Linked DNA regions of Duganella zoogloeoides. The protein of the gene in region 1 interacts with the protein of each later gene in a pairwise test. Links are inferred from orthologs where the notes say so. Each region holds a gene or a part of one and is shown in the gene's direction. Other genes may lie near its edges.

Region 1 (12,099 bases):
GCCACGACCTGGCGGGCGAAAGCATCGATGGCATCGGCGTTGTCGGCGTCGAATTGCACCGGCACGATGTTGGCGCGGCCGGCGGCCGCTTGTTGCAGCACATCGAGCCGGCGGCCGGCGATGATGACGGTATTGCCCAGGTCGTGCAAGCGATGGGCCAGCGCCTCGCCGATGCCGCTGCCGCCGCCGGTGATCAAGATGGTGTTTCCAGTCGATTTCATGGTCAGTCCTCCTGTGAATGTGGGACCAGTGTACAAAGGACAGGCGCGATGATAAAGTAGGCACCCAAAAGATTTATACATACCCAAAAGAGAGTGTAGATGCCCATGCGTAAAGCCGAACCCGATGCACTGATTGAAATGCGCCGGCACGAGCCGGTTCCCGTCAGTCTCGACCCCGTGATCGAAGCGCTGGTGCAGGACATCATCGGCCAGGTGGCCGACCGCTGGACCATGCTGATCCTCGAAGCGCTCGAAGCGGGCGGCACCCTGCGCTACACCCAGTTGCGCAAGGCCGTGCCCGGCATCAGCCAGAAAATGCTCACGCAAACCGTGCGCCAGATGGAGCGCGACGGCCTGGTGCGCCGCACCGTGCACCCGGTAATTCCGCCCCACGTCGACTACGTGCTCACACCGCTGGGCCACAGCCTGGGCGCAGCGTTTTGCGGCGTCTGGGTATGGGCCGAAACCCACCATGCGGAAATCATGCGCGCCCGGGCGGCGTTTGCGCAGCGTTCTTCGTAAAGAGGCAGGGTCAGTGCCGACATTCGGACACAAGCTCATCCGATAATGGCTCAGTTCGTGTCCAAATGTCGGCACTGACCCCGAAGTGGGGGGGAGGTGGCGTGCGTTTGGGGCGTTTCAAACGGTATAATGTCCGGTTCATAGTCAACTCTGGCCGCACACCATCATGCAAGATAAATATAGTCACGCCGACGTAGAAACCGCAGCGCAATCCCACTGGAAAGCCATCGACGCCTACAAGGCGGTCGAGCACGACCCGCGTTTCCCCAAGGGTAAGTATTACGCCTGTTCGATGCTGCCTTACCCTTCGGGCAAGCTGCACATGGGGCACGTGCGCAACTATACGATCAACGACGTGATGTACCGCTACCTGCGCATGAACGGCTACAACGTGCTGATGCCGATGGGCTGGGATGCGTTCGGCATGCCGGCGGAAAATGCGGCCATGGCCAACAACGTGCCGCCGGCGCAGTGGACCTACTCGAACATCGCCCACATGCGCTCGCAGATGGAGCTGATGGGCCTGGCCATCGACTGGTCGCGTGAAATGACCGCGTGCAAGCCCGAGTACTACAAGTGGAACCAGTGGATGTTCCTCAAGATGCTGGAAAAAGGCATCATCTACAAGAAGACCGGTACCGTGAACTGGGACCCGATCGACCAGACCGTGCTGGCCAACGAGCAAGTCATCGACGGCAAGGGCTGGCGCTCGGGCGCGCCGATTGAAAAACGCGAAATCCCGATGTACTACGCGCGCATCACCGAATACGCCGACGAACTGCTCGGCTACGTCGACGACAAGCTGCCGGGCTGGCCCGAGCGCGTGCGCATCATGCAAGCGAACTGGATCGGCAAATCGACCGGCGTGCGCTTTGCCTTCCCGCACCAGATCAAGGACGCCGACGGCGCCCTGATCGGCGACGGCAAGCTGTACGTGTTCACCACCCGCCCCGACACCGTGATGGGCGTGACCTTCTGCGCCGTCGCTGCCGAGCACCCGCTGGCCGTGCATGCCGCACAGGACAACCCGGAGCTGGCCGCGTTCAATGCCGAGTGCAAACTGGGTTCCGTGATCGAAGCCGACATGGCCACGATGGAAAAGAAGGGCATGCCGACCGGCTTGTTCGTCACCCATCCGCTGACCGGCGAGCAAGTCGAAGTGTGGGTCGGTAACTACGTCCTGATGACCTACGGCGACGGCGCCGTGATGGGCGTGCCCGCGCACGACGAGCGCGATTTCGCGTTTGCCAAAAAATACAACCTGGCCATCAAGCAGGTGATCCGCGCCGAAGGCCAGGAATTCTCCGACGCTGCCTGGCAGGAGTGGTACGGCGACAAGACGATTTCCATCGTCACCAACTCGGGCAAGTACGACGGCCTGAACTACGCCGACGCCGTGGAAGCGGTCGCTGCCGACATGACCGCAAAGGGCCTGGGCGAGAAGAAAATCACGTTCCGCCTGCGCGACTGGGGTATTTCGCGCCAGCGCTACTGGGGCACGCCGATCCCGATGATCAACTGCCCGGACTGCGGTTCGGTGCCGGTGCCGGAAAAAGATCTGCCGGTGGTGCTGCCGGAAGACTGCGTACCGGACGGCAGCGGCAACCCGCTCAACAAGTACGAAGCATTCCTGCAATGCGACTGCCCGCAGTGCGGCAAGCCAGCGCGCCGCGAAACCGACACCATGGACACCTTCGTCGATTCGTCGTGGTACTACATGCGCTATACCTCGCCAGGCGCCAACGCCATGGTCGATGAACGCAACGACTACTGGATGCCGATGGACCAGTACATCGGCGGCATCGAACACGCTGTGCTGCACCTGCTGTACGCGCGCTTCTGGACCAAGGTCATGCGCGACTTCGGCCTGGTGAAGTTCGACGAGCCGTTTACGAACCTGCTCACGCAAGGCATGGTGCTGAACGAAACCTATTACCGCGAAGACGCGGCCGGCAAAAAGACCTGGTTCAACCCGGCCGACGTCGATCTGACGGTCGATGACAAGGGCCGCCCGCAAGCGGCGATCCTGCGCGACGACCAGCAGCCGGTGCACATCGGCGGCACGGAAAAAATGTCGAAGTCGAAAAACAACGGCATCGACCCGCAAGCGCAGATCGAACAATACGGCGCCGACACCGCGCGCCTGTTCACCATGTTCGCCTCGCCGCCGGAGCAGACCTTGGAATGGTCGGGCAGCGGCGTGGAAGGCGCCAACCGCTTCCTGCGCCGCGTGTGGGCATTCGGCTATGCGCAGCAAGCTGCCATCGTCGCCGCCGGTTCGCCATTGACGGCAACGGCCACCACCGACGCCGGCAAAACCCTGCGCCGCGAGCTGCACAAGCTGCTGCAACAGGCCGACTACGACATCAAGCGCATCCAGTACAACACCGTGGTATCGGCTTGCATGAAGATGCTCAACACGATCGAAGCGGCCAAGGACGTGGAAGCTGGCGTGCTGGCCGAAGGCTACGCGATCTTCCTGCGCTTGCTGAACCCGGTCGCGCCGCACATCACCCACGTGCTGTGGGCCGAACTCGGGTATGCCGGCGACATCCTCAACGCGCCATGGCCGCAAGTGGATCCGGCCGCGCTCGAGCAGTCCGAGATCGAAATGATGATCCAGGTGAACGGCAAGCTGCGCGGCAGCGTGGTCGTGGCCAAGGGCGCCGACAAGGCCAGCATCGAAGCGCTGGCGCTGGCCAACGAAGCGGTGCAAAAGTTCATCGAAGGCACGCCGAAGAAGATCATCGTCGTCCCGGGCAAACTGATCAACATCGTGGTGTAAAGGTATCCAATGACGACTACTTCCGGATTGTTCCGACGCACCCGCGCGGCCGGCATGGCGCTGCTGCTCACTGCCACGCTGTCCGCCTGCGGCTTCCACCTGCGCGGCGACGGCGGCCATTACACGCTGCCGTTCCCGACCATGTACATCGGACTGCCGGAGTCGTCGCCATTGGCGATCGACTTGAAGCGCAATATCCGCGTCAATGGCAACACCACGGTGGTCAATAGCCCCAAAGATGCCGATGGCGTGGTCGAAGTGCTGTCCAACCCGGAAACCACCAAGACCAAGACCATCCTGTCGCTGAACAGCAATGGCCGCGTGCGCCAGTACCTGCTGCAATACACCATCGTGTTCCGCGTGCTCGACCGTCAAGGTAACGAGCTGCTGGGGCCGACGACGATTTCGCTGAGCCGCCCGATCGACTTCAACGAAACCCAGTTGCTGGCCAAGGAGCAGGAAGAGGCGCTGCTGTACAAGGACATGCAAACCGACCTGGTGCAGCAGATGATGCGCCGCATGGCGGCCGTGAAAACCACGCGCATGTCGGTGCCCGGTCCGGGACCGGCACCGCAGGATCCGTCCGCCGCGCCGGCCGTGCCGATCCTGTAAGGCGACACCATGCAATTGCGCCTGGACGCGCTCGACGGCCACCTGAACAAGTCGCTGTCGCAGCTGTATGTGATCACCAGCGACGAGCATTTGCTGGCGCTGGAGGCGGCCGACAAAATCCGCCGCACCGCGCGCGCGCAAGGCTATTCCGAACGCGACGTGCTGACGGTGGAGCGCAGCTTCAAGTGGGGCGAACTGCTGGCCGCCAACCAGGCGCTGTCGCTGTTCGGCGATAAAAAGCTCATCGAATTGCGCATCCCCACCGGCAAGCCGGGCAAGGACGGCGGCGCCGCGCTGCAAGCGTACGTGAAAGACCTGAGCCCCGACAATCTGACATTGATTACCCTGCCCAAGCTCGACTGGCAAACCCAGAAGGCGGCGTGGGTGGGGGCGTTGCAACAGGCGGCGGTGTACATCGACATCCCGCAAATCGAACGGGCGCAATTGCCCAACTGGATAGGCCAGCGCCTTGCCGCACAAGGGCAAAGCGCGGACCGGCAAAGTATCGACTTCATCGCCGATCGCGTGGAAGGCAATCTGCTGGCGGCGCACCAGGAAATACAAAAACTCGCCCTGCTGCACGAACCTGGCAAGCTCACCTACGAGCAAGTGCACGACGCCGTACTCAATGTGGCCCGCTACGACGTCTTCAAACTCAGCGAAGCGATGCTGATGGGCGACCCGGCGCGGCTGGTGCGCATGCTCGAGGGGCTGAAAGGCGAGGGCGAAGCGCTGCCGCTGGTGCTGTGGGCCGTGTCGGAAGAAATCCGCACGCTGCTCAAGCTCAAGGCGGGCATGGCGCAGGGCCGGCCGCTCGGTGCGCTGCTCAAGGAATACCGCATCTGGGGGCCGAAAGAGCGCATGATGGACCCGGCGCTGCGGCGTATTTCACTGGCCACCCTGGAAGCGGCCATGAAAGACGCCGCGCAAGTGGACAAGATGATCAAGGGCCTGCGCGCCAAAGCCTACAGCGGCGATGCATGGGATGCCATGCTGCAGCTGGGGCTTAAAGTGGCGCGCGGGTAAGCAGCCCTGTAAAGAATCGAGACGATAATGGACACGAAGTTGGATATCAAGCAGTACATGGAACAACTGGGCCAGCAGGCGCGCAAGGCGTCGCGCGCCATGGCCCGTGCCGACAGCGCCACCCGCAACCGCGCGCTCACGCTGATCGCCGACGGCATCGAGCGCGAGGCCGACGCCCTGCGCGCCGCCAACCGGCTTGACATGGATGCCGCAGCCGCCAACGGCCTGGCGCCGGCCATGCTGGACCGCCTGGCGCTGTCCGACAAGGCGATTGCCACCATGGTCGAAGGCCTGCGCCAGATCGTCGCGCTGCCTGATCCCATCGGTGAAATCTCGGGCCTGAAATTCCGCCCGAGCGGCATCCAGGTGGGCCAGATGCGCGTGCCGCTCGGCGTGATCGGCATCATCTACGAGTCGCGCCCCAACGTCACCGTTGACGCGGCGGGCCTGTGCATCAAGAGCGGCAACGCCACCATCCTGCGCGGCGGGTCGGAAGCGATCCACTGCAACCGCGCGCTGGCGCAACTGGTCAAGGAAGGCCTGCTGGGCGCCGGCCTGCCGGAAAACGCCGTGCAGGTGGTCGATACCACCGACCGCGCCGCCGTCGGCGCCCTGATCACCATGCCGCAATACGTGGACGTGATCGTGCCGCGCGGCGGCAAGGGCCTGATCGCGCGCCTGATGGAAGAAGCCACGGTACCGATGATCAAGCACCTCGACGGCATCTGCCACGTGTACATCGACGACATGGCCGACCTGCAAAAGGCGGTCGCTATCGGCTTCAATGCCAAGTGCCACCGCTACGGCACCTGCAACACCATGGAAACCTTGCTGCTCGCGCGCCCGATCGCGGCCAAGGTGCTGCCGGAACTGGCCAAACTGTACGCGACCAAAGAGGTGGAACTGCGCGCCGACGCCGAAGCTGCTGCGATTTTGGCCGGCTACCCGCACCTCGCTGCTGCCACCGAAGAAGACTGGTCCACCGAATACCTGGCCGCGATCCTGGCCGTGAAAATTGTCGATGGCATCGACGAAGCGATGGACCATATCAACCAGTACTCGTCCAAGCACACGGAATCTATCATCACCGAAGACTACAGCGCCGGCATGCGCTTCCTGCGCGAAGTCGATTCGGCGTCGGTGATGATCAACGCGTCCACCCGCTTTGCGGACGGCTTCGAGTACGGCCTCGGTGCCGAGATCGGCATCTCCAACGACAAGCTGCACGCGCGCGGCCCGGTGGGCCTCGAAGGCCTCACCTCACTCAAGTACGTCGTGTTCGGTCACGGCGAAATTCGCCAGTAATTCCACTAAAGGATCGCCATGCTCTGGATTAAATCGCTGCACATCTTCTTCGTCATCGCCTGGATGGCGGGCGTGTTTTACCTGCCGCGTATTTTCGTCAACCTGGCCATGGAGACCAACACCGCCGTCACCGAACGCCTGCTGATCATGGCGCGCAAGCTGTATCGTTTTTCGCTGTGGATTTCGGTGCTGGCGATCGTGTTCGGCGCGATCCTCGTGTACATGCTGTATGGTCCGCGCATGCCGGGCTTCATGCATGCCAAGCTGCTGTTCGTGGTGCTGATCGTCGGCTACCACCATGCGTGCGGCAGCATCCTGAAAAAATTCGAGAAGGGCGTCAATACGCGCAGCCATAAATGGTTCCGCGTGTTTAACGAAGTGCCGGTGTTCCTGCTGCTGGCAATTATCGTACTCGTGGTGGTCAAACCCTTCTGACCAAGCACCCCGTACTTAACTAACGGATAAAAGGTTCTCCTGTGGCTTCATATTTTTGCCCATGCCCGCGCGGCATGGAAGCGGCGCTGGCCGAAGAGCTGGGCGAAATCGCCCAGCAAAGCACCACCATGAAAGTGCACAACCAGGTTCCTGGCGGCGTGCACTGCTCGGGTGAGCTGATTGATTCGTACCGCATCAACCTGCACTCGCGCATCGCCTCGCGCGTGCTGATGCGCATGGCCGTTACCGGCTACAAGACCGAGAACGACATCTACGACCTGGTGCTGGCGCAATCGTGGGAAGACTGGTTCACGTACGACCACACCATCCGCGTGGACGTAACCGCCGTCAAGTCGCCATTGAAAAGCCTGGAATTCACCACGCTGAAAATCAAGGATGCGATCTGCGACCGCTTCCGCGACATGTACAGCAAGCGCCCGTCGGTCGATACCCGCGAGCCCGACATGCGCATCGTCGGTTTCCTCGACGCCCACCAGTTCATCATCTACCTCGACACGTCCGGCGAAGCGCTGTTCAAGCGCGGCTGGCGCGAAGAAACCGGCGACGCGCCGCTGCGCGAAAACCTGGCCGCCGGCTTGCTGCGCGTGGCCGGCTGGAAGCCGGGCATGCCGCTGTTCGACCCGATGTGCGGTTCCGGCACCATCCTGTGCGAAGCGGCGCAGATGGTGCAGGGCGTGCCGCCGGGCGCCCGTCGCCGTTTCGCTTTCGAAGCCTTCAACGACTTCGATCCTGCCCCGTGGCAGGAAATGAAAAACGCCATCAAGCCGAACCCGCTGCCGAGCGAACCGACCATCTTCGGTTCCGACATCTCGGGCGACATGGTGGCCATGACGCGCCACAACCTGCGCGCGGCCGGCATCATGTTCGACGTGCCGCTCAAGCAGATCGAAGCGCAGGAAGTCAAGGCGCCGACCGAACAGCCGGGCATCATGCTGACCAACCCGCCGTACGGCGAGCGGATCGGCGTGCGCGGCGACAGCTCGCTGGGCGAGGACGAACTGGCCAAGAGTTTTTACTCGGACTTCAGCGGCACCCTCAAGCAGCGCTTCGCCGGCTGGACCGTGTACCTGTTCACGGCCGACCTGGGCCTGCCCAAGATGCTGCGCCTGAAAGAATCGCGCAAGACGCCGTTCTTCAACGGCGCGCTCGAATGCCGCCTGTTCCGCTTCGACATGGTGGCCGGTTTCAACCGCCGCGAAGCTGCCAAGCCCAAAGAAGCTTAACCACCTGCTGCGCCGCCGGACCCCGCAGCACCGGGCGGGGACGGACCCCAGTCAAGGAACATATGTACCCGACCCCGCCCGACAACGTTCTCCCCGATCCCGTCAAGGACGTACCCCCACCGCCGCCATCGACCCCCAAGGTGCTCAGCGCCACCGCGCTGGCGGTGATCCTGGCCCTGCTGTCGATGCTCGGGCCGTTCTCGATCGACGCCTATTTGCCGGCGTTCCCCAACATCCAGGCCACGCTGGGCGCCACCCCGCTCGAAGTACAGCAAAGCCTCACCTTCTACATGCTGGCCTTTGCCGGCATGGTGCTGTGGCACGGCGCGCTGTCCGATGCGTTCGGCCGGCGCAACGTCATCCTGGTCTCGCTGGTGATGTTCGCGATCGGTACCCTCGGCTGCGCGTCGGTGCACTCGGTGCCGTACCTGTGGGCGTTCCGCGTGATGCAGGGCATCTCGGCCGGCGCCGGCGTGGTGGTGGGGCGCGCCATCATCCGCGACCTGTATTCCGATGCGGCGGCCGCGCGCCTGCTGTCGCTGGTGACCATGATCTTTTCGATCGCCCCGGCGATTGCGCCTATCCTCGGCGGCTGGATCGTCACGCTGTTCGACTGGCGCGCGATTTTCCTGTCGCTGCTGGCTTACAGCGTGCTGCTGTTCATCTATTGCTACCGCAACCTGCCCGAGACCCTGCCGGTCCACAAGCGCCAGCCGTTCAACCCGCGCCACCTGGCGCGCAACTACGGCGAGATCATGCGCTCCAAGCTGTTCCACCTGAAGTCGGGCGTGGTGGCGCTCAATTTCGGCGGCCTGTTCCTGTTCATCGCGGCGGCGCCCGAATTCCTGCCCAATTCGCTGGGGCTGGGCGCGAGCCAGTTCGGCTGGCTGTTCATTCCGTCGGTGAGCGGAATTTTCCTCGGTGCGCTGGTGGCCAACCGCATCGCCGGCAAGATCTCGTTCTCGCGCCAGATCGGCATCGGCTTCTGCTTCCTGATCGCCGCCGCCGTGTGCAATACGCTGTACCACGTGTTCCTGCCGCCGGCGCTGCCGTGGACCGTGCTGCCGATGCTGTTCTACACCTTCGGCATGTCGATCGTGGCGCCGGGCGCCACGCTGCTCGCGCTCGACCTGTTCCCGCACATCCGCGGCACGGTAGCGTCGTGCCAGTCGTTCGCCACCACCATGATGGGCGCCATCGTGGCCGGCGTGCTGGCGCCGGCGCTGTCGCACTCGGTGTTGTCTTTAGCCCTCGGACAACTGGTACTTACAGGCTCCGCGCTGGTTTTATGGTTGACCGCGCGCCATTACCGGCGCATTCTATTACCCCATCCGGGACAATAAATCTTTACATCAGGAAATGCGCGCGACCCCTGCACGATTGGCTTGCACGTGCTAAGTTGCTATCATACTTTATGCTAATATAAGTTCTTTCTCGGCATTATTCGTTTCCGGTCTGACTTGATTATTGGTATATGACGATGCTGCAACCTGACCTTGATATCCGCCACCGGCTGCTGATCGCGCGCCTGCCCGCCATGCCGCAGATCCTGATCAAACTGATCGAGCATCTGCAGGCCGACGACGCCGGCATGCCGGAACTGGCCGCGCTGATCGCCAAGGATCCGGCCATGGCCAGCAAGATTTTCTCGGTCGCCAGCAGCTCGGCTTTTCACCGCAATAGCGGCGCGCGTGCCGTGGGACTGGAGCAGTCGCTGGTTGCACTCGGCACCGACATGATCAAGACCCTGGTCATCAGCGAATCGGTATTCCAGACCTTCAGCAGCTTCCCCCATTCCGCCAGCACCGACCTGCGCGCTTTCTGGAAAAGTTCGCTCACCACGGCGGTCATCGCGCGCGAGCTGGCCCGCAAGATGGACTACCCGCATGTCGAGGAAGCCTACCTGGCGGGCCTGCTGCACAACGTCGGCCGCCTGGCCCTGCTGGCCACCGCGCCGCGCGAATACGCCATCAACTTCATGGCGCGCGACGACGAAGACCTGTGCGCGGTAGAGCAGCGCACCCTGCAAATCACCCATGCCGAGGCGGGCGCCTGGCTGATCGAACGCTGGCAGCTCGACTCCTTCCTGGCCGACAGCGTGCTGTATCACCACGAGCCGGTCGCGCGCCTGGCCTCCGCCCATCCCCTGATCCGCATGGTGCGCCTGGCGCACCTGCTGTGCGGCCACGGCGACGAGCCTGACGCCATCGAAGACGCGGCCCAACTGTGTGGCCTCGACGGCGCGGCGCTCGAACCTATCCTCGCCAACGCCGCTCGCCAGGTGGAAAAATCGGCCGGGTACCTGGGCATCGACCTGGCTGGCGCCGACGATATCGTGGCGCCATCGGCGTACGTGCCGCCACCGCCGGTCGATCCGGTGCAGCAGCGCCTGTCGGAAGAAGTGCGCAACATGATGCTGGTGTCGGAGATGGCGCAGACGTTTGCGCGCCAGGATGGCGAAACGGGCCTGCTCGACGCCATGACGCGCTCCGCGCGCATCCTGTTCGATTTCGAAAACCTGCTGGTGATGCTGGAAAATCCCACCGGCCAGGCGCTGCTGGGCACCGCCACCGGCAACCAGCCCGGGCGCCTGGCTGAATTCATGCTGTCTCTGGACCCGGAGCAGGGCGGCCAGGTGGCGCTGTCGGCGCGCACGCGCAAACCCGTGTATGCCAGCCGCGCCGGCATGAACGCGCAGGCCGGCGCGCCGCTGTCGGTGGCCGAAGAGCAGCTGTTCCGCATCCTCGGCAGCGAAGCGCTGGTATGCCTGCCGCTGGTGGCGAATCAACGTTGCCTGGGTGTGCTGATTGGCGGCGTCCCTGCCTGGCAACTGGCCGGTTGCCAGCAGCGCGAGCGCTTCCTGCAATCGTTCGCCACCCAGGCGGCGGGCGCGCTGGAGACCGCGCTCAGTGAGCGCGGTCACGCCCGGCGCCAGCTGGCGCAGGTGGCGGAGGAATACCGCGACGCGTCGCGCCGCGTGGTTCACGAGGTGAACAACCCGCTGTCGATCATCAAGAACTACCTGTCCATCCTCGACAGCAAGCTGGCGCGGCGCGAGCCGGTGGTGGGCGAACTGTCGATCCTCAACGAAGAAATCGACCGCGTGGGCCAGTTGCTCAACGGCCTGGCCGACCTGCAGCCGGGCGAACCGTCGCGCATGGGCAAGGCCACCGAGGTGGCCCGCGTGGTGGACGACGTGCTGCGCCTGTTCCGCGCTACCGGTTTCGTGCCGGCCTCGGTGCAGACGGTGGTGCGCATGCAGGAAGGTCCGGGCGCTATCGAGGGCGACGCCGACCTGCTCAAGCAGGTGCTGGTCAACCTGGTCAAGAACGCGGTGGAAGCCATGCCGGAGGGCGGGCGCATCGAGATCGCCAACCGTGGCCTGGTCAACCGTGAGCGCAAGCTGTACCTGGAGCTGGTGGTGGCCGACACCGGCCCGGGCCTGTCGGCCGAGCTGCTGGCCAACCTGTTCGCACCGGTGAAAAGTACCAAGGAAGGCCCCCATCACGGCATGGGACTGTCGATCGTCCACAGCCTGGTGAGCAAGATGGGCGGTCTGATCGCCTGCCGTTCCGGCAAAACCGGCACCACGTTCGAAATCCTGCTGCCGGCCGCCGGCAGCAACACTCAAGCAAGCCCCCCCGCAAGTTCCAGCGCCGGCCAAACCCCCCGGTTGATGGATTCCGTTTAAGGCCATGATGAACCTGAACTACCAGGACGACCCTACCCCCGTCGTCCATCTCCATGATTCGCGGCCGCGCCTGCTGCTGGTGGACGACGAGCCGCGCCTGCTGTCGTCGCTGTACGAACTACTGCGCAGTCACGACGGTCACGACTACCTGCTGTGCACCGCCGCCACCGGCGCCGAGGCGCTGGCGCACCTGGCGCAGCAACCGTTCGACCTGGTGCTGCTCGACCTGCGCCTGCCCGACATGAGCGGCCACGACAT
Region 2 (12,006 bases), 910 kb from region 1 along the record:
GGACCGGATTTCGCTCGAGCGCCATCCGCTGTCGAAAAACGCCAAGGATTTCGGTAGCGCAGCCGTATTGCTGGCTTGCCTGCTGGCGGCAGCGACCTGGGGCGTGGTGCTGTTCAATAGATTTTACTGAGCAGGAATCTTGCTGAAAAGTTCTATATAAGATTGCGGTATATTGAACTGCTAAAAGCTTAGTTCTCATTTATAAAGGACAGCAGTAATCTGGGGCCTTCACAACCAGGGGATCACGATGCTGTCCAAAAAAATTATTGCCGCTGCCATCCTGGCCGCGACCACTGTTGTTACCGCCGCGCCATCGTTCGCTGCAGATATTTCTTTGCTGAACGTATCGTACGATCCCACGCGTGAGCTGTATGCCGACGTGAACGCCGCCTTTGCCAAGGACTGGAAAGCCAAGACTGGCGACAACGTCAAGATCAAGCAATCGCACGGCGGCTCGGGCAAGCAGGGCCGCGCCGTGATCGACGGCCTGGAAGCGGACGTGGTGTCGCTGGCGCTGGCCTACGACATCGACGCCATCGCCGAGAAAAAACTGCTGGCGCCGGACTGGCAGAAAAAGCTGCCCCACAACAGCACCCCGTACACCTCCACCATCGTGTTCCTGGTCCGCAAGGGCAATCCTAAAGGCATCAAGGACTGGAACGACCTGGTCAAACCAGGGGTGGCCGTCATCACCCCGAATCCGAAAACCTCGGGCGGCGCCCGCTGGAACCACCTGGCCGCCTACGGCTACGCGCTGCGCCAGCCCGGCGGCACCGAAGCGTCCGCTAAAGATTTCCTCGGCAAGCTGTATAAAAACGTGCCGGTGCTGGACTCGGGCGCCCGTGGCGCTACCACCACTTTCGTTGAACGCGGCATCGGCGACGTGCTGATCGCGTGGGAAAACGAAGCGCTACTGGCGATCAAGGAACTGGGTCCGACCAAGTTCGACATCATCGCCCCATCGGTCTCGATCCTGGCCGAGCCGCCAGTGGCCGTGGTTGACAAGGTCGTGGACAAGCGCGGTACCCGCAAGGTGGCCGAGGCTTACCTGAACTTCCTGTACACCGATGCAGCGCAGGAAATCATCGCCAAGAACTATTACCGCCCCGCAGTGGAGAAGGAAGCGAAGAAATACGCCAGCCAGTTCCCGGCCGTCAAGCTGTTCACCATCGCCGATGTCGCCGGCGACTGGACCCGTGCCCAGAAGGTACACTTCTCGGATGGCGGCGTGTTCGACCAGATTTATCAGCCTAAATAAGCAACCGAGGTAATCAATCATCATGGTCCACGCGCTTGCCGAATTCCGTGTCCTGATCGCGCCCGGTCTGCATAACAGCGGACCGGACCACTGGCAAAGCCGGTGGCAGCGTTTGTTCCCGGCCTTCGAGCGCGTGGAGCAGGATGACTGGGATGTGCCCGACCTGGCGCGGTGGTCGGCGCGCGTGGACCAGCTGCGCCAGCAGGGCAGCGATACCCGGCCCACGCTGATCGTGGCGCACAGCTTCGGCAGCCTGGCCACCGTGCACAGCCTGGCGCGCGATCCGTCCAACGTGGCGGGCGTGCTGCTGGTGGCGCCGGCCGATCCGGAAAAATTCGACGTGGTGGACCAGTTGCCGCTGGAACCACTGGCGCGACCTTCCGTCATGGTCGGCAGCACCAACGATCCCTGGATGGCGGCGCCGCGCGCGGCCTGCTGGGCAGAGCGCTGGCAGAGCCGGTTCGTCAACGGCGGACCGCTCGGCCATATCAACGCCGAGTCCGGCCTGGGCGACTGGCCCGAAGGACTGGAAATGTTGTATTTTTTGGCAGAACAAGCGCACAATACGCAATCCCGGACCCACTGATCCACCGATCGGGTCCTCTTTCAGGAGACCACTATGACTTTACGACTGGGCGACGTCGCCCCTGATTTTGAACAGGATTCCTCGATTGGCAAGCTCAAGTTCCACGAGTGGGCGGGCGATTCCTGGGTGGTGCTGTTCTCGCACCCGGCCGACTTCACCCCGGTGTGCACCACCGAGCTTGGCCTGACCGCCAAGCTGAAACCGGAATTCGACAAGCGCAACGTCAAGGCGATCGCATTGTCGGTCGATCCGGCTGAAAAACACGCGGCCTGGATCAGCGACATCGAGCAGACGCAAGACACCGTGGTCGGCTTCCCGATCATTGCCGACGAAGACCGCTCGGTGTCGTCGCTGTACGACATGATCCACCCGAATGCTTCGACCACCGCCACCGTGCGCACGCTGTTCGTGATCGACCCGGCCAAGAAAGTGCGCCTGTCGCTGACCTACCCGATGAGCACCGGCCGCAACTTCGACGAAGTGCTGCGCGTGATCGACGCCCTGCAACTGACCGACGGCTACACCGTGGCCACGCCCGGCAACTGGAAAGACGGCGACGACGTCATCATCCCGCTGACCGTGCAAGATCCGGAAGTGCTGAAGCAAAAGTATCCAAAAGGCTTTACGGCTGCGCGCCCTTATCTGCGCGTGACACCGCAGCCGAACAAGTAATGCATATCGGCGCGCACCAAGTACAGTAAGCGCATAAGCAAATAACGATGCTGTTGTTTGATAATTTCCCCGAAGTAGGTACTCTGCGGCCTACTTTGGGGATTTTTGCATGGATGTATCTTTCGTTGTATCGGGTTTTGCGGTTGGCCTGCTGGTCGGCATGACCGGCGTTGGTGGCGGTTCATTGATGACGCCGCTGTTGACCCTGCTGTTTGGCGTGTCGCCGGCCGTGGCCGTGGGCACCGACCTCGCTTTTGCCTCGATCACCAAGGGTGTGGGCACGTTCACCCACCGCCTGCGCGGCACCGTGCACTGGGATATCGTGCGCCGCCTGTGCATCGGCGCCTTGCCGGCCGCGCTGCTGGCCAGTCTCTCGCTCAAGTATTTCGGCACCCTCAACCAGGACATCGGCCAGCTGATCCGTTACATGATCGGCGGCTCGGTGCTGCTCACCGTGGTTGCCTTGCTGTTCAAGCGCAAGATGCTCGAGTGGATCACCGCGCATCCGGAACGCCAGCTGCAAGGCCGCTCGCTGGCGCTTGCGACCATCGTGTCCGGCGCCGTGCTGGGGGTGCTGGTCACCATTTCCTCGATCGGCGCCGGCGCCATTGGCGCAACCGTGCTGGTGCTGCTGTACCCGCGCCTGACCGCTGCCGAAGTGGCCGGGACCGACATTGCCTACGCGGTGCCGTTGACGGCGATTGCGGCCATCGGTCACTGGTGGCTCGGGTCCATCGACTGGAATCTGCTGCTGGCGCTGCTGGTCGGTTCGCTCCCGGGCATCACGCTTGGTTCCTACGTGGCGCGCGCGGTGCCCGAGAAGCTGCTGCGCGGCTTGCTGGCGGTGATCCTGGTAACGGTGGCCTTCAAACTGATTTTTAAAAGCTAGGAATGCTGGACTCGTTATAGCTGATTGATCTAACTAAATAAAAATTGCTTCGTTTGTAGAATGAAGCACAAGTGAGACTATGCAGCCCTTATAGAAGTTTATGTAATAAGGGAGCGTACATGTCAGCAGTCTTAGCAGCGCCCGCCACGGCACCCGTTGCCGCACGGGGCGCGCCTTTCCGCGTGATGCCCGGTTTCCGGCTCTCGCTCGGGTTCACCATCTTTTACCTGGCGTTGATCGTCCTGATCCCGCTGTCGGCGATTTTCCTCAAGACCTTTACCATGACCTGGGAAGGCTTTATTGCCGCTGTCACATCCGACCGCGTGATGGCCTCGTATCGCCTGACGTTTGGCGCCTCGCTGATCGGCGCCTTCATCAACGTCATCTTTGGCGGCATCGTGGCCTGGGTGCTGGTGCGCTACGAGTTTCCGGGCAAGCGCATCGTCGATGCGCTGGTGGACCTGCCGTTCGCGCTGCCCACCGCCGTGGCCGGTATCACGCTGACCGCGCTGTACTCGGCCAACGGCTGGTTCGGCCAGTTCATCGAAGGCGTGCTCGGCATCAAGGTGGCGTTTACGCCGCTGGGCGTGGTGGTGGCGCTGACCTTTATCGGCTTGCCGTTCGTGGTGCGCACCGTGCAACCGGTGCTCGAGGACGCCGAACGCGAGCTGGAAGAGGCCGCCGCCAGCCTGGGCGCCAATGCGTTCCAGACCTTCAGCCGCGTGGTGTTCCCGACGATTTTGCCATCGCTGATGACCGGTTTCGCGCTGGCGTTTGCGCGCGCCACCGGCGAGTTCGGTTCGGTGATTTTCATCGCCGGTAATATGCCGATGGTGTCGGAAATCACGCCGCTGTTCATCATCACCAAGCTCGAGCAGTACGACTACGCCGGCGCGACCGCAATCGCGGTGGTGATGCTGGTGGTGTCGTTCCTCATGCTGTTGGCGATCAATCTCTTGCAAGCCTGGGCTCGCGGAAAGTCGGGTAAATAATGAGCGGTGTTAATACTCCTGCGCGTCGCGGCGAACTGCCGTCGGCCCCGCAAATCCTCGAGCCGCGCTGGGTGCGCAATGCGCTGATCGCGGTCGCGCTGCTGTTCCTGACCGTGTTCCTGTTCGTGCCGCTGGTTGCCGTGTTTGCCGAAGCGTTGCGCAAGGGTTGGGAAGCGTACGTGGCCGCCATCGTCGAGGAAGACGCGATCTCGGCCATCAAACTGACCCTGATCACGGCCGCGATTGCCGTGCCGCTGAACCTGGTATTCGGTATTGCGGCGTCGTGGTGTATCGCCAAGTTCGAGTTCCGTGGCAAAAGCTTTTTGCTCACGCTGATCGACTTGCCGTTCTCGGTGTCGCCGGTAATTTCGGGCCTGATTTACGTGCTGCTGTTCGGCGCCCAGGGCTGGTTCGGCGAGTGGCTGTACAAGCACGACATCAAGATCCTGTTCGCGGTGCCGGGCATCGTGCTGGCGACCATTTTCGTGACGTTCCCGTTCGTGGCGCGCGAGCTGATCCCGCTGATGCAGGCGCAGGGTAGCGAGGAAGAAGAAGCGGCCATCGTCCTGGGCGCCTCGGGCTGGAATACCTTCCGCCGCGTGACGCTGCCCAACATCAAGTGGGGCCTGCTGTACGGCGTGATCTTGTGTAATGCCCGCGCGATGGGCGAGTTTGGCGCGGTGTCGGTGGTGTCCGGCCACATCCGTGGCGAGACCAACACCATGCCGCTGCAAGTGGAAATTCTCTACAACGAATACAACTTTGCCGCAGCCTTTGCCGTGGCGTCCCTGCTGGCCTTGCTGGCCCTGGTGACGCTGGCCCTGAAATCCTTTATCTCCTGGCGCCTGAACGAATCGCGCGTCGAAGATGCCCGTATCAAGGAGCAGTAACATGTCGATCGAAGTTAAAAACATCAACAAGCGTTTCGGCGATTTCGTCGCCCTCAACAATGTTTCGCTCGACTTCCCGCAAGGCGAACTGACCGCGCTGCTGGGACCGTCCGGCTGCGGCAAGACCACCTTGTTGCGCATCATCGCCGGCCTCGAACATCCCGATTCGGGCCAGGTGCTGCTGGATAACGACGACGCCTCGCACCGCCATGTGCGCGAGCGCCAGGTGGGCTTCGTGTTCCAGCACTATGCGCTGTTCAAGCACATGACCGTGTTCGAGAACGTCGCCTTCGGCCTGCGTGTCAAACCGCGCGCCGAGCGGCCGTCCGAAGACCAGATCCGCCGTAAAGTAAAAGACTTGCTGGAGCTGGTGCAACTGGACTGGCTGGCCGACCGCTATCCGCCGCAACTGTCGGGCGGCCAACGCCAGCGTATCGCCCTGGCGCGCGCGCTGGCGGTGGAACCGCGCGTGCTGCTGCTCGACGAGCCGTTCGGCGCCTTGGACGCCAAGGTGCGCAAGGAACTGCGCCGCTGGCTGCGCCGCCTTCACGACGACCTGCACGTGACCAGTATTTTCGTCACCCACGACCAGGAAGAAGCGCTGGAAGTGGCCGACCAGGTCGTGCTGATGAACAAGGGTAACGTTGAGCAGATCGGCGCGCCGGACCAGGTGTACAACCATCCCGCGTCGCCGTTCGTGTACGGCTTCCTTGGCAATGTGAACATGTTCCATGGCCGCGTGCAGGACGGCATCCTGGCCAGCGGCGACGCCAGCTTCCAGGTGCCGGGCCAGCAAAATGGCGAAGGCAAGAACGGCAAGGGCACGGCGTATGTGCGCCCGCACGACCTGGAAATCGACCGCTACACGCCGGGCGCCGAAGGCATCGTGGTCAAGCTGCGCCGCGCGCACGCGATCGGCCCGCTGGCCCAGCTCGACCTCGAACGCGGCGACACGTCCGAGCTGATCGAGGCGGTGATGTCGAACGAACGTTTCACCAATTTGCAGCTCAAAGAAGGCGAGACCCTGGTCGTGCGGCCGAAGCGGCTGCATGTGTTTGTCGATGCAGGAGCGCCGTTATGAACTTCCAGCAATTGCGCTCGATCCGCGAAGCGGCCCGGCGCGGCTATAACCTGACCGAAGTGGCCAACGCGCTGTTCACGTCGCAACCGGGCGTGAGCCGCCAGATCCGCGAGCTCGAGGACGAGTTGGGCGTGGTGATTTTCGAACGCAACGGCAAGCGCCTGACCGGCATGACGGAGCCGGGCAAGGGCATCCTGAAAATCATCGACCGCCTGCTGATCGAGGCCGAAAACCTGCAGCAGGCCAGCCTCGAATACACGGGCCAGCAAAGCGGCACCCTGAGCGTGGCAGCTACCCACACCCAGGCCCGCTATGCGTTGCCGAAGGTGGTGCAGGGCTTCCGCGCCGCGTACCCGGACGTGCGCATCGCCTTGCAGCAGAGCGCGCCCGAGCACATTGCCGAATGGATTTTGTCGGGCAAGACCGATATCGGCATCGCCACCGAGGGCCTGTCGCAGTTCCCTGACCTGGTATCGTTCCCGTGCTACCGCTGGAGCCACATCATCGTGGTGCCGGACGGCCACCCGCTGCTGTCGCGCAGTCCGATCCGGCTCGAAGACCTGGCGGAATTCCCGCTGATTACGTATGACGTGGGCTTTACCGGCCGCGGCCATATCGACGCGGCCTTCAACCAGGCCGGCCTCAAGCCCGACATCATGTTGACGGCGATGGATTCGGACGTGATCAAGCAGTACGTGTCGCTGGGGCTGGGCGTGGGCATCGTGGCGTCGATGGCGTTCGACCACGGCCGTGACAAGGGCATGCGCGCGGTGGAAGCGTCGCACCTGTTCGCGTCGAACACGACGCGCCTCGCGGTGCGCCGTGGCGCTTACCTGCGCTCGTATGCGTACGACTTCATCCTGCAATTTGCGCCGGATCTGAAGCGGTCCGATATCGAGACCGCGTTGAATGGTGGCGGCGACTAGCCACCACCGGTAGTGCTTATTGGGAGTGCTTACTGCGGTGATTACTGGCCGGGGTTGGTGATGCGGGCGTGAATCGCATTCACCGCCTCGACCACCTCCGGCGACAGTTTTACTTCAAACGCATCGATATTTTCCTTCAACTGCGCCAGCGTGGTGGCGCCAATGATGGTCGAAGCCACGAACCAGCGCGAGTAGCACCACGCCAGCGCCAGCTGCGTCGGCGTCATGCCATTCTCGCGGGCGAGTTTGGTGTACTGCGCCACGGCCTCCAGCACCGATGGCCGCAGGTAGCGCGGGCTCCAGCTTGGCGGGAAGATGGTCAGGCGGCCGTGCGCCTTCGGATCGTCGTGGTACTTGCCCGTCAACTGGCCGAACGCCAGCGGGCTGTATGCCAGCAATCCCACGTTTTCACGGAAGCAGGTCTCGTCCAGCAGGCTGGTCTCGTAGTGGCGCGCGGTGAGGTTGTACAGGTTCTGGATCGACGCGATGCGCGGCAGGCCTTTCTCGGAGTGCTTGATGAACTCGCTCACACCCCAGCTCGATTCGTTCGACACGCCGATCGCCCCGATCTTGCCTTCTTTAATCAAATCGCCCAATGCCGCCAGCGTGTCTTCGATGGCCACGCAGTCGCGCTCGTTGTCGGGATTGAACACGGTGCTGCCGAAGATCGGCGTGTTGCGGCTGGGCCAGTGCAATTGGTATAAATCGATATGGTCGGTTTGCAGCCGCTGCAAGCTGGTCTCGACCGCTGCGCGCAGGCTGGCCGCGTCCAGGTTCTGCTTGCCGTCGCGTACCCAGGTCAGGTTGGGATTGGGCCCGGCCGCCTTGGTGGCCAGCACGACCTGGTCGCGCAAGCCGCTTTTCTTGAGCCAGGTGCCGATGTAGCGCTCGGTGGAACCTTGCGTCTCGGCGCGCGGCATCACCGGGTACATCTCGGCGGTATCGATGAAATTAATGCCGCGCTCGAAGGCGTAGTCGAGCTGGCTGTGCGCCTCGGCTTCGGTATTCTGCTCCCCGAAGGTCATGGTGCCGAGGCAGATTTTCGAGACGTTCAGGCCGCTCGCGCCCAGTGCTGTTTTTTCCATGTCGTTTCCTTTATTTGCCACGCACAGCGTCGGCGCAGTCGCGCACCAGGGCCGGGCCGGCATAAATCAAGCCGCTGTACAGTTGCACCAGTTGCGCGCCGCAGTCCATTTTTACTTTCGCGTCCGCCCCGCGCATGATGCCGCCCACGCCGATGATCGGCAGCGCGTCGCCCAGTTCCGCCTTGAGCAGCTTGATGACAGTGTTCGACAGCGCGAACACGGGCGCGCCCGACAGGCCGCCGGCTTCGGCGCCGTGCCGCATGCCGGTCACCGCGTCGCGGCTCAGGGTGGTGTTGGTAGCGATCACGCCATCGATCCGGTGGCGCACCAGCGCGTCGGCAATGTTCTTGACCTGGTCGCCGTCCATGTCCGGTGCGATTTTCAGGGCCAGCGGCACGTAGCGCTTGTGCTGGTCAGCCAGGCGCAACTGGGCCTCTTTCAAGGTGCCCAGCAGGCCGTCGAGCTCGGAGCCGCCTTGCAGCTGACGCAGGTTCTTGGTGTTGGGCGACGAGATGTTGACGGTGACATAGCTGGCGTACGGATAAACTTTTTGCAGGCAGTGCAGATAGTCGTCGGTGGCGCGTTCGATCGGGGTGTCGGCGTTCTTGCCGATATTGAGGCCCAGCACGCCGGCCTTGTCCTGGTAAAAGCGCGACGACTGCACATTGGCCACGAAGGCATCGACACCGCCGTTATTAAACCCCATGCGGTTGATGATGCCGTGCGCCTCGGGCAGGCGGAACATGCGCGGCTTGGGATTGCCGGCCTGCGCACGCGGCGTGACGGTGCCCACTTCGATCGAACCGAAACCGAGGTCGGCCAGCGCGTCGATATAGGCGCCGTCCTTGTCGAGGCCAGCCGCCAGGCCCACCGGGTTCTTGAACGTGATGCCCATCACCGTGCGCGGATCGGCCGCCGGTTGTTTGACCAGCTTGGTCAGGCCAAGCGCGGCAGCGCGCTTGAGCGCGGGCAGGGTGGTGTGGTGGGCTTGCTCGGCGTCCATGGAGAACAGCAGCGGACGGGCCAGGGAGTACAGGAAGTTTTGGGACATGAGGGCGCTCTGGATGTTGTTCGCCCGTATTTTATCAGTCGCCCAGTACACTCCACACGCCTTTGATGCGCGCTTCCAGCGGTTTGAAGTTGGTTTTATAGGACATTTTCTGGCTTTCCTTGATCCAATAGCCAAGATATACGTAGGGCAGCTTCAATTCGCGCGCCTGCGAGATTTGCCAAAGGATGTTGAACGTGCCGTACGACGCGCCTTCGACGTCGGGATCGAAAAACGTGTACACCGACGACAGGCCATCGGACAGCACGTCGATGATGCTGACCATGCGCAGCACGCCGCCCGGTTCGCGAAACTCCACCAGCCGCGTGTTGACCCGGCTTTGCAGCAGGAACTGGGCATACTGGTCGCGGCTGTCCTGGTCCATGCCGCCACCGGCATGGCGCTTGCTCTGGTAGCGCAGGTACAAATCGTAATGTTCGTCGGAGAAGGACAGCGTGGCCACGCCCGCGATCAGGTCGCCATGGCGTGCCCACGCACGGCGCTGGCCTCGGCTGGGCAGGAATTGATCGACCACCACCCGCACCGGGATGCAGGCCTGGCAACCGTCGCAATACGGGCGGTAAGTAAAGATGCCGCTGCGCCGGAAGCCGTTCTTGACCAGTTCCGAATACACATCGGCATTGATCAGGTGCGACGGGGTGGCGACTTGCGAGCGTGCCTGGCGCCCGTCGAGATACGAGCACGGGTAGGGCGCGGTGGTATAAAACTGCAGCGTCGCAAAAGGCAGTTCGTTCAGGTGCGTCATGCCGGTCCTAGTTCGGTGCCCCATACTTGGTGTATGACCGGGCGGTTGTTCTTTTGACCAATAATAGCGTTAATCAAGGAACCGTGTCGCAGGATTTTGCTCCAGCTTAACGGCGCGGAGCCAGCGGCGCAATCGGTTCCCAGTCCTTGATTTGAGGTAAGCCAATATTGTTGCGCAAGTGTACTAAAAAGCGCTCACGCGGAATCGGTGCGGCGCCCAGCGAGGCCAGGTGGTTAGTTTCCTGTTGGCAATCAATCATCTGGACGCCATGGTCTTGCAAGAACCGCACCAGGTAAGCCAGGGCGATCTTGGAGCCGTCCGTCACGCGGGCAAACATCGATTCGCCATAGAACATGCGCCCGATCGAGACGCCGTACGCGCCCCCGACCAGTTCGCCATCAAGCCATACCTCGGCGCTGTGTGCGTAGCCCAGCCGGTGCAAGCCGGTGTAGCCGGCAATGATGTCTTCCGAAATCCAGGTGCCGGGGCCGTCGCGGCGCGGTGCGGCGCACGCGCGCATGACCTGCTCGAATGCACTATCGAAGCGCACCTGCCACCGTCCGCCGTCCGGGTTGGTGCGTTCACGCTCCACTTTGCGCAAGGTCTTGCGCAGGCTGTCGCTGACCCGGAACTGGTCGGTCATCAAGACCATGCGCGGATCGGTGCTCCACCACAGGATGGGCTGGCCTTCGGAAAACCACGGGAAGATGCCGTGCCGGTAAGCCGTCAACAGCCGCTGCGGCGACAGGTCGGCGCCGGCGGCCAGCAGCCCCGGCGCCTCGCGGGTGAGCGCGGTCGAGACATCGGGGAAGGGGGTATCGGTGTCGAGCCAAGGGATCACGTGGCATCGTCCGAACGCATGGCCCGGTGGATATCGTGTTCATGGAAACCGTAGTCGTCCCGGGTACCCGCTTCGCGCATGCGGGCACGGTCGGCAAAGAACAGTTCGAGCGTGGCGCGGATGGTGGGGAAGGCCAGGTCGTCCCACGGAATCTCCGCCTCGCTGAACAATTGCACGTCCAGGCTTTCGATGCCGGGCGCAAAATCGAGGTCGAGCAGGGTGGCCAGGTAAAACATGTGCACCTGCTGTACGCGCACCACGTTCAGCATCGAAAACAGCTTGCCGAGTGCGATGTGGGCGCCGGCTTCCTCCTCGGTTTCGCGGATCGCCGCCTGGGCCGTGGTTTCGCCGTTTTCCATGAAGCCGGCAGGCAGGGTCCAGTAGCCATGACGCGGTTCGATCGCGCGCTTGCACAACAGCACCTTGAGTTCGCCGTCGCGCTCCCAGACCGGGATCGAACCCAGCACCATTTTCGGATTTTGATAGTGGATCGTGCCGCAGTTGGTGCAGACAAAACGGGGGCGGTTATCGCCAGCGGGGATCGTCAGGGTGACGGCGGCGGCGCATTCGGAACAATATTTCATAGGCAGATGCTGACTGGTCGGGATGGTTTGTTCATTTGCCTACTTTACACCGATTGCGGCACGCGGACATGCCCGTTGAAAGGGGCTCTGCGGATTTATTCGGCCTATCGGCAATCATTTCGGGATTAATATTGCCTAATCCCCTGAACTGCCCTATAATACATCCATACAGACGCGGGGTGGAGCAGTCTGGCAGCTCGTCGGGCTCATAACCCGAAGGTCACAGGTTCAAATCCTGTCCCCGCAACCAAATACTAAAAACGCTGATTTCGAAAGAAGTCAGCGTTTTTTTCATTTGCGCCGTGATTTTTTACTCATCGCTGACGGGCGGATGCAAACTCGCCCACAAGTGCGCCGCCGCCATGGTCCGGTGCGGGGCATAGCGTGC

Evidence for each region.
Region 2: the proteins of SR858_RS00685 (region 1) and SR858_RS04650 interact in binary tests that used the Escherichia coli proteins (3 or more experiments, as listed by UniProt). The link is inferred for Duganella zoogloeoides from one-to-one orthologs.

Annotation. Positions count from the first base shown.
Region 1 is NZ_CP140152.1:143,279-155,377, forward strand. Bases 4,366-7,338 are described here. They hold SR858_RS00685 (glutamate-5-semialdehyde dehydrogenase), read left to right. Parts: upstream 4,366-5,205; coding sequence 5,206-6,471; downstream 6,472-7,338. Other genes in these bases: holA (DNA polymerase III subunit delta), read left to right, coding at 4,366-5,166; SR858_RS00690 (CopD family protein), read left to right, coding at 6,490-6,906; SR858_RS00695 (THUMP domain-containing class I SAM-dependent RNA methyltransferase), read left to right, coding at 6,948-7,338. Outside these bases: SR858_RS00660 (SDR family oxidoreductase), read right to left, coding at 1-221; SR858_RS00665 (winged helix-turn-helix transcriptional regulator), read left to right, coding at 327-743; leuS (leucine--tRNA ligase), read left to right, coding at 910-3,528; SR858_RS00675 (LPS-assembly lipoprotein LptE), read left to right, coding at 3,538-4,140; more of holA, read left to right, coding at 4,150-4,365; more of SR858_RS00695, read left to right, coding at 7,339-8,150; SR858_RS00700 (multidrug effflux MFS transporter), read left to right, coding at 8,213-9,493; SR858_RS00705 (HDOD domain-containing protein), read left to right, coding at 9,631-11,841; SR858_RS00710 (putative bifunctional diguanylate cyclase/phosphodiesterase), read left to right, coding at 11,846-12,099. UniProt on the Escherichia coli protein: Catalyzes the NADPH-dependent reduction of L-glutamate 5-phosphate into L-glutamate 5-semialdehyde and phosphate. The product spontaneously undergoes cyclization to form 1-pyrroline-5-carboxylate.
Region 2 is NZ_CP140152.1:1,057,459-1,069,464, forward strand. What follows is about bases 4,449-7,328. They hold SR858_RS04650 (sulfate/molybdate ABC transporter ATP-binding protein), read left to right. Parts: upstream 4,449-5,288; coding sequence 5,289-6,368; downstream 6,369-7,328. Other genes in these bases: cysW (sulfate ABC transporter permease subunit CysW), read left to right, coding at 4,449-5,287; SR858_RS04655 (CysB family HTH-type transcriptional regulator), read left to right, coding at 6,365-7,294. Outside these bases: SR858_RS04615 (diacylglycerol kinase), read left to right, coding at 1-130; SR858_RS04620 (sulfate ABC transporter substrate-binding protein), read left to right, coding at 248-1,258; SR858_RS04625 (RBBP9/YdeN family alpha/beta hydrolase), read left to right, coding at 1,281-1,844; SR858_RS04630 (peroxiredoxin), read left to right, coding at 1,878-2,516; SR858_RS04635 (sulfite exporter TauE/SafE family protein), read left to right, coding at 2,626-3,405; sulfate ABC transporter permease subunit CysT, read left to right, coding at 3,525-4,397; more of cysW, read left to right, coding at 4,397-4,448; SR858_RS04660 (aldo/keto reductase), read right to left, coding at 7,336-8,379; SR858_RS04665 (quinone-dependent dihydroorotate dehydrogenase), read right to left, coding at 8,390-9,430; SR858_RS04670 (arginyltransferase), read right to left, coding at 9,465-10,193; aat (leucyl/phenylalanyl-tRNA--protein transferase), read right to left, coding at 10,300-11,034; SR858_RS04680 (NUDIX hydrolase), read right to left, coding at 11,031-11,618; SR858_RS04690 (DNA-3-methyladenine glycosylase 2), read right to left, coding at 11,929-12,006. UniProt on the Escherichia coli protein: Part of the ABC transporter complex CysAWTP involved in sulfate/thiosulfate import. Responsible for energy coupling to the transport system.